Rudanella lutea DSM 19387: one gene and its partner. The protein of the gene in region 2 interacts with the protein of the main gene of each other region in a pairwise test. Links are inferred from orthologs where the notes say so. Each region holds a gene or a part of one and is shown on either strand. Other genes may lie near its edges. The genes, in order: ileS and RUDLU_RS0106265.

Region 1 (4,341 bases), 3.7 Mb from region 2 along the record:
CCTTAGTGGGGCTTTTCGGGCAGTACCCAAACCTGAAAACCTGCCTGAGTGGCCACCGGCACGTACTCGATGACGTGCAGTATGCGGGCGTGAATCACCTGTGCAATGGGGCCGTTTCGGGTAATTGGTGGCAGTCGAAAACGTTTCGCGGCACCCGGCGCGGTTACGCCCTGCTCGATTTATACGACGACGGCACCGCCGAGCGAACGTATGTTACGTACTGAAAACGTACAACGAAGCGGTGCTTCGTTGGGCTGTTAAGCCAATGTTTTGGCCTGTCGACCCAACGAAGCACCGCTTCGTTGTACGTTCATTACTCCTTCTCAACCACGAGCCGGAGCGTAAACTCATCCATTTCGATCTCGGCAAATTCGGGGCGGGCCGCGTCGCCGTTGAGACCCGCAACCAGATCAAGTTTCAAGGCTTGCACCTCCTGCCGAATGTACTCCTGATTGGCTTCGATAGCCTCGGCCAATACGTCGTTGTTGCGCTCCAGTACGATGCTGATTTTGTCGGTCACGTCGAAGTCGCGGTCTTTGCGCAGGTTCTGAATCCGGTTCACAAAGTCGCGGGCGATACCCTCCCGGCGGAGTTCGTCGGTTACGTTGACATCGAGGGCCACCGTCAAACCACCTTCGCTCGCTACCAGCCATCCGGGAATATCTTCGGTCAGAATTTCCACGTCGGTCAGTTGCAGATCGAACCCGTTGAGGTGCAGCGCACCGGCCGTTTCCAGTTGCTTCAGTTCGGCCTCGGTCATGGCCGTAATGGTAGCCGCTACGTCTTTCATCTGCTTGCCAAAGCGCGGACCGAGCGCCTTAAAGTTGGGCTTCACTTTCTTTTTCAGGATACCCGACGCATCATCCACAAATTCGACGGCTTTCACGTTAACCTCCGACTGAATGAGTGGGGCCACGTGCTCAATCTGCCGACGGGTTTGGGCGTTCAGAACCGGAATCAGCACCCGGCTCAATGGCTGGCGTACTTTCAGCTTATGGCCTTTCCGCAGCGAGTGAACAAGCGACGACACCTGTTGCGCCAGCTCCATCGACGCTTCCAGATCCGAATCAATCCAGTCGGTTTCAACCGGGCACCAATTGGTAAAGTGCACCGAATCGTACTGGAACGGGGTGTTTTTCTCCTTCGACTCTTCGCGCACCCCGTCTGTCAGGTTGTGGTAGAGCCAGTCAGCAAAGAACGGCGCAATGGGCGACATCATCTGTGCCACCACCGCCAGGCAGTGCTGTAGGGTTTCGTAAGCCGCCTGTTTGTCAGTCGCATCGGCTGTTTGCCAGAAACGCCGGCGCGAGAGCCGTACGTACCAGTTCGACAATTGATCGCACACAAAATCCTGCACCAGTCGGCCCGCTTTGGTGGGGTTGTAGCTCTCGAAGGCTTCGGTTACCTCGGCCACCATCGTGTTCAGCTTCGACAGAATCCAGCGGTCCAGCTCCGGCAATTGCTCGCGCGGAATCCGGTTAAACTGATTGATCTGATAGCCATCGATATTGGCATACAGGGCAAAGAAATTGTAGGTATTGAACAGCGTTCCGAAGAACCGCCGTTGTACCTCCCCGATCCCATCAATGTTGAACTTGAGGTTATCCCAGGGCTCGGCGTTGGTAATCATGTACCAGCGCGTTGCATCGGCTCCGTACGTGTCGAGGGTCTGGAACGGATCAATCGCGTTGCCCAGCCGCTTCGACATTTTGTTGCCGTTTTTGTCGAGCACCAGACCCGTCGAAACCACATTTTTGAACGCCACTGAGTCGAACAGAAGCACCGAAATGGCGTGCAGCGTAAAGAACCAGCCGCGTGTTTGGTCGACACCCTCCGAGATAAAATCGGCCGGAAACGACTCGCTGAACACATCCTGATTTTCAAACGGCCAATGCCACTGCGCGTAGGGCATCGCCCCCGAGTCGAACCACACGTCGATCAGGTCGGGCTCACGCTGCATCAGTTGACCTGATTCCGAAACGAGGTAAATCTCGTCGGAGTACGGCCGGTGGAGGTCGAAGGTACCGCCCGCCTTAGCCGCCAGAAAAGCGTTGTTTTTATCAATGTACGCCTGATACTCTGTCTTACCCTGAGCGACCCACTCACTCATTCGCGCATTCGCCCGTTCGCTCATGGTCACCAACTCCTCTACTGACCCGATGCACACCTCATCCTGTCCGTTTTCGCTGCGCCAGATTGGCAGCGGGGTGCCCCAATAGCGGCTGCGGCTCAGGTTCCAGTCGACAAGGTTTTCGAGCCAGTTGCCAAAGCGGCCCGTACCGGTGCTTTCGGGATTCCAGTTGATGGTCTTGTTCAGCTCCACGAGCCGGTCTTTCAAGGCCGTTGTGCGGATAAACCAGCTATCGAGCGGGTAGTACAGAATCGGCTTGTCGGTCCGCCAGCAGTGCGGGTACGGGTGTTCGTATTTTTCGACCCGGAACGCCTTGCCCTCCTCCTTCAGCTTGATGGCGATGAGCACATCCGTCGGGCGGAACTCAGGATCGGCCCGCTCCGCGTCGGAGTAGTATTCTTCTTTGACGTAACGACCCGCGAAATCGGTAACCTCCGGCACAAACCGGCCCTGCCGATCTACAATGGGCACCTCTTTGCCAAACTCATCTTTCACCATAATGGCCGGGATTCCGTTGGCTTGTGCCACCCGGAAGTCATCGGCCCCGAATGTGGGCGAGGTATGTACAACCCCGGTACCATCTTCGGTGGTGACGAAATCGCCCAGAATAACCTTAAAAGCGGGCGCTTCGGGCTGCACATAGGGCAGCAGTTGCTCGTACTCGATACCTTCGAGGTGTTGGCCCTTGAACTCCGAAATCACTGCCCAGGGAATCACCTTGTCGTTGGGCAGGTACGCATCAAAAGCCGACGTATTGGCCGGGTCTTCCACGCGACCTTTTTCGTTGAGCCAACGACCCACCAGCGCCTTCGCCAGAATCACGTGCACCAGCCTGTGCGTGTACGGGTTGAAGGTTTTGACCAGAACATAATCAATGTTGGCCCCGACGGTCAGCGCCGAGTTGGCGGGCAGGGTCCAGGGGGTGGTTGTCCAGGCCAGCACATGCACATCGGCATCATTGGAGTCGAAAAACAGAAACCCCGATTTACCGGTCGGTTTCACCTTGAACATGGCCACAATGGTCGTGTCGCGCACATCGCGGTAGGTGCCGGGCATGTTCAGCTCGTGCGAGCTGAGGCCCGTGCCCGCCTTGGGCGAAAACGGCTGAATGGTGTAGCCTTTGTACAGCAGGTCTTTGTCGTAAAGCCGCTTCAGCAGGTTCCAGACCGACTCGATGTAGTCGTTCTCGTAGGTTACGTACGGGTTTTCCAGGTCAACCCAGTAGCCCATTTTCTCGGTGAGGTTGTTCCACTGATCGGTAAACCGCATCACCGTTTCGCGGCAGCGTTGGTTGTACTCCTCTACCGAAATCGACTTACCGATATCTTCCTTGGTGATGCCCAGTTCTTTTTCAACCTGCAACTCAATGGGCAGGCCGTGGGTATCCCAACCACCCTTGCGCTTCACCTGGAAGCCCTGCAAGGTTTTGTAGCGGCAAAATATATCCTTGATGGTCCGGGCCATCACGTGGTGAATCCCCGGCGCTCCGTTGGCCGAGGGCGGCCCCTCATAAAAGGTAAACGTGGGTCGACCTTCGCGGACGCGCACGGACTCTTCAAATGCGTTGGTTTGTTTCCAATGCTGCAACACCTCAGCCGCGATATGGGCGTAATTGAGGGATTCGTATTGTTTATACTGCGCCATGCTTGAGGAATTAACCGCACGGCCGGTTGTAACTCGGTCTCCGTTCGGTAAAATAACCGCAAAGATACGGCTTTTTTGGTGGAGGATGCAGGATTGATGGCTCGTGAATGACACAGGTTGAGCGGATTTACGCTCATTTTTTTAGGCTTAACGCGTCGGCCACTTTACCAGCCTGCCCCACTCTTTCGCTAACCTTTGCCCACAAACCGGGCCTTCTGTGCGTTATTGCGGTACGCTACCCCACGCACAACCATGAAAATCCTTTTGGTCGAAGACGAGCCCAAAACCGCACAGGCGATTCAGCAAGGGCTGGAAGAGAGTCAGTTTGAGGTCGATATTGCCTACGATGGGATTATTGCCAAACGGCTGGCGCTTAAGAATAGCTACGCAGCCATTATTGTCGATGTGATTATTCCCGGCCTGAACGGCCTCCAGCTGTGTCAGCAACTGCGGGCCGAGGGCATCGGGACACCCATTATGCTCCTGACGGCGCTGGGCGAAACCGACGACAAAATTCTGGGGTTCGATGCCGGGGCCGATCAGTACCTGACCAAGCCGTTTCAGTT
Region 2 (3,266 bases):
CGTTGGTACACCTGGGTATCGGTTTCGCCGAGGTAGCACTCAATGCCATCGTAACCAATTGTTTTGAGCCGTTCGGCCATGGGGTTCATCTGCTCCGACAGCGTGGCTGTCCAGACGAGCAAATTGAAGCCTATTTTCAATGATCGGGGTTGAGGTTGGAGGGAGTCGGTTGTCATGAGGTGTCAGAAATCAGGATTTAGCCGGGTGGCCGTAGGGTACGTTGATGGTCATGCTGCCTTTCCAGTTTTTGGGAACCGGTTTGCCAGCCGCCCAGTGAATGGCGTTGATGACCAGCCGCTGAAACGACTCAACTTGAAAATCTTCGGGATGCCCTAAGGTGGTCAGAAATGCCCGGCCGCCCCATTGGTTTTTCCAGGTCCAAGCCACGGGGTTGTCAATGGCTTCTTTGTCGGGGTTCACGGCTTTGCCCATCAGCAGCAGGGTCGCGTCTTTGGGCGGGAAATCGGGCCGAACCCGGTACAGCCACGAGGCCGCGTGGAAAGCTGGTGCTACACCCGTCAGAATCGGGTTTTTGGCCGCTTCTGGTATCACCGATACATCGGTTGTGCTTTTGTGGCCGTAGTGCGTGTGTTTGGCCGCACCGCCCCAGCCCGGAGGGCTTCCAAACGCAAACTCACCGAAGGCGTTCCAGGGTCGGCGGTCGTCGCCTTCGGGGTAGTTGAACGCGTGCGTGGTAGTACGAAAACCGATCACCGGCTTACCCGACTTCAGATACTTGTCGATATGGGCCAGCTGCTCTTTGGGAAGTAGCCGCCAGCGCAGGTAAAACACGGCCACATCGGCATCGGCCAGGGCTTCGAGCCCCGGAATATCCTTCTCGGCGTTGTAGTCGGGGTAGGCGGTGAGTACCTTGGTTCGCATACCGTACTTCTTCTCCAGTTCGGCCGCAATGATTGGCAGCGTCAGTTCACTGCTGTATTCATGGTCGCCGGTAACGAAAACGATGTATGGCTTGGCCGCCGAAGCCTCAGGCCTGGCCCCGGCTTCGAGTGAACTCAGACCCAGCGCTCCCGCCAAAGTCTGTAAGAAGGTGTTACGATTCATTGTGGAAAAGGGGGGAGAAGCAGTTAGAGGTGTCTGGTTATTTTTTAACGAACTGGGCCATGTTTGCTTTCGTGACCAGCTGAAACGGAATCAGGGTCTCTTTGTCAAACGGTTGCTTTTTGGCGGCTTTGATGGCCGTTTCAACGGCTTTTGCCCCCTGTTGCTCGGCGTTTTGGAACACTGTCGCGTCGAGGTTTCCTTTCTGCATGGCTTGCAGAGCGTCGGGAATGGCGTCGATGCTAACTACCAGGATTTTGTCTTTCAAACCGGCATCTACCAGGGCTTTCACGGCTCCCAGGCCCATTTCGTCGTTATGGGCAAATACCGCGTTGATCTGATTTCCGTAGGCCTGAATCCAGTTTTCCATCAGGGCCATACCCTTGGCGCGGTCCCATTCGGCCGTCTGGTTGGCGAGCATCTTCATGTTCGGGTATTTTTTGAGGACTTCCATAGCCCCCTGCGCCCGCTTCAGTTGTCCGGCCTGCCCCATGTAGCCTTCAAGCATCACAACATTGCCCTTACCGCCGAGTTTATCGGCCAGAAACTGCATGGCAATGCGGCCAGCTTCTACATCGTCGGAACCCACAAAAGCGGTAGGCTTTACACCGGTTTCGGAGTTAACGTTGATAATGGGAATATTGGCGGCCAACGCTTTGGTAACGGCGGGCGAACAGGCCTCGACTTCGGCCGGGTTCAGAATAATGGCATCGACATTCTGCGCGATAAAGCTCTCAATCTGCTCCACCTGCTTGATGGCCGACCGCTCGGCATCGACCGAAATGAGCTCGATACCGGTTTCCTCGGCCTTCTTGGTCATCTCGTCGTGTACATTGACCACAAACTCATGCTGCATACTGAGCATACTGGCCCCGATAACGAGTTTCTTGCCGTCGGCACTGTCGGTTTTGCTATCCGACGCTGATTGGCTGCAACCAACGGCCAGTAAAGTAAGGGCTACGAGTAGGGGTTTAAACGCGTGTTTCATAATGGGGGTTAGTTCGTTTTCTGGTTCATGCTGTCGAGAATAACAGCACCAATGATAATGACGCCCATCACTACCTGCTGGTAGTACGACGAGACGTTGAGCAGGTCGAGCCCATTGCTGATAACGCCAATGAGCAGAGCCCCAATAAGTGTGCCCGTCATGGTGCCGGTACCGCCCGATGTACTTGTGCCGCCAATGATGGCCGCAGCAATGGCGTCGAGCTCGAAGCCGGCCCCGGCATTGGGTTGGCCCGTTGAGATGCGTGAGGTGAGGAGTACGCCCGCCAGAGCCGCCAGGCCCCCGCTAAGGATGTAAACCTGCATTTTTACCTGACCCACCCGGATACCCGATGCCCGTGCGGCCTGTTCGTTGCCGCCTACGGCATACATGTACCGGCCCGAAACGGTCTTGCGCAACACAATGGTGCAGATGATAAAGGCAATGATCAGAACGATAATCAGGTTGGGTACGCCCAGAATCTTGCCCCCGCCCAGAAAACTAAACGTATCGGACAGGTTGGAGATGGGCCGGCCTTTGCTCAGAATCAGGGCCAGGCCACGCAGGATGGTCATGGTGCCGAGCGTGACAATAAACGGCGGTACCTTGCTGCGGGTGATTACAAACCCGTTGAGTGCCCCAAACGCGACGCCCGTTGCCAGCGCGAGGGCCAACGGTACAATAACCGGGTACGTATCAGGATGGGCAAACGAGGCTGCAACCACACCCGCTACGGCCACAATAGAGCCAATAGAGAGGTCGATGCCGCCGGTGATAATGACAAACGTGACCCCAAAGGCCAGCAGGGCGTTGATTGACACCTGCATGACAATGATCATCAGGTTCTGCACCGTCAGAAACTTGGGACTGATAACTGACAAGCCAAGGCATATCAGGACAAAAGCCACTAAAATGCCGTATTGCCCGAGTTTGCGAATCTGCGTTTGGTAGGTGGTTTGACCGACCGGTTTGGTAGGGGTGTCGATGACGTTGTTCATGAAAAACCGTTACAATTGGCTAAGGGGCGACTCGGTCTGCATGGCGTAATGCATGATGGTTTCCTGAGTAGCTTCTTCCCCTAAAAGCACGGCAGTCTGTTTTCCTTTAGCTAATACCACAATTCGATTACTTAAACCTAAAAGTTCGGGGAGTTCGGAAGAGATAAGCAGGATGGCTATACCTCTGGCGGTCAGTTCATTGATGAGCTTGTAAATTTCGG

What was found.
Region 1: the proteins of RUDLU_RS0106265 (region 2) and ileS interact in binary tests that used the Escherichia coli proteins (3 or more experiments, as listed by UniProt). The link is inferred for Rudanella lutea DSM 19387 from one-to-one orthologs.

The regions. Positions count from the first base shown.
Region 1 is NZ_KB913013.1:5,229,466-5,233,806, reverse strand. The notes cover bases 114-4,136. They hold ileS (isoleucine--tRNA ligase), read right to left. Parts: upstream 3,776-4,136; coding sequence 314-3,775; downstream 114-313. Other genes in these bases: RUDLU_RS0121470 (winged helix-turn-helix domain-containing protein), read left to right, coding at 4,028-4,136; RUDLU_RS0121480 (metallophosphoesterase family protein), read left to right, coding at 114-224. Outside these bases: more of RUDLU_RS0121480, read left to right, coding at 1-113; more of RUDLU_RS0121470, read left to right, coding at 4,137-4,341. UniProt on the Escherichia coli protein: Catalyzes the attachment of isoleucine to tRNA(Ile). As IleRS can inadvertently accommodate and process structurally similar amino acids such as valine, to avoid such errors it has two additional distinct tRNA(Ile)-dependent editing activities.
Region 2 is NZ_KB913013.1:1,482,539-1,485,804, reverse strand. Bases 77-3,024 are described here. They hold RUDLU_RS0106265 (sugar ABC transporter substrate-binding protein), read right to left. Parts: upstream 2,051-3,024; coding sequence 1,103-2,050; downstream 77-1,102. Other genes in these bases: RUDLU_RS0106260 (ABC transporter permease), read right to left, coding at 2,059-3,024; RUDLU_RS0106270 (ThuA domain-containing protein), read right to left, coding at 190-1,065; RUDLU_RS0106275 (sugar phosphate isomerase/epimerase family protein), read right to left, coding at 77-176. Outside these bases: more of RUDLU_RS0106275, read right to left, coding at 1-76; more of RUDLU_RS0106260, read right to left, coding at 3,025-3,045; RUDLU_RS0106255 (sugar ABC transporter ATP-binding protein), read right to left, coding at 3,055-3,266. UniProt on the Escherichia coli protein: Part of the ABC transporter complex RbsABC involved in ribose import. Binds ribose. Also serves as the primary chemoreceptor for chemotaxis.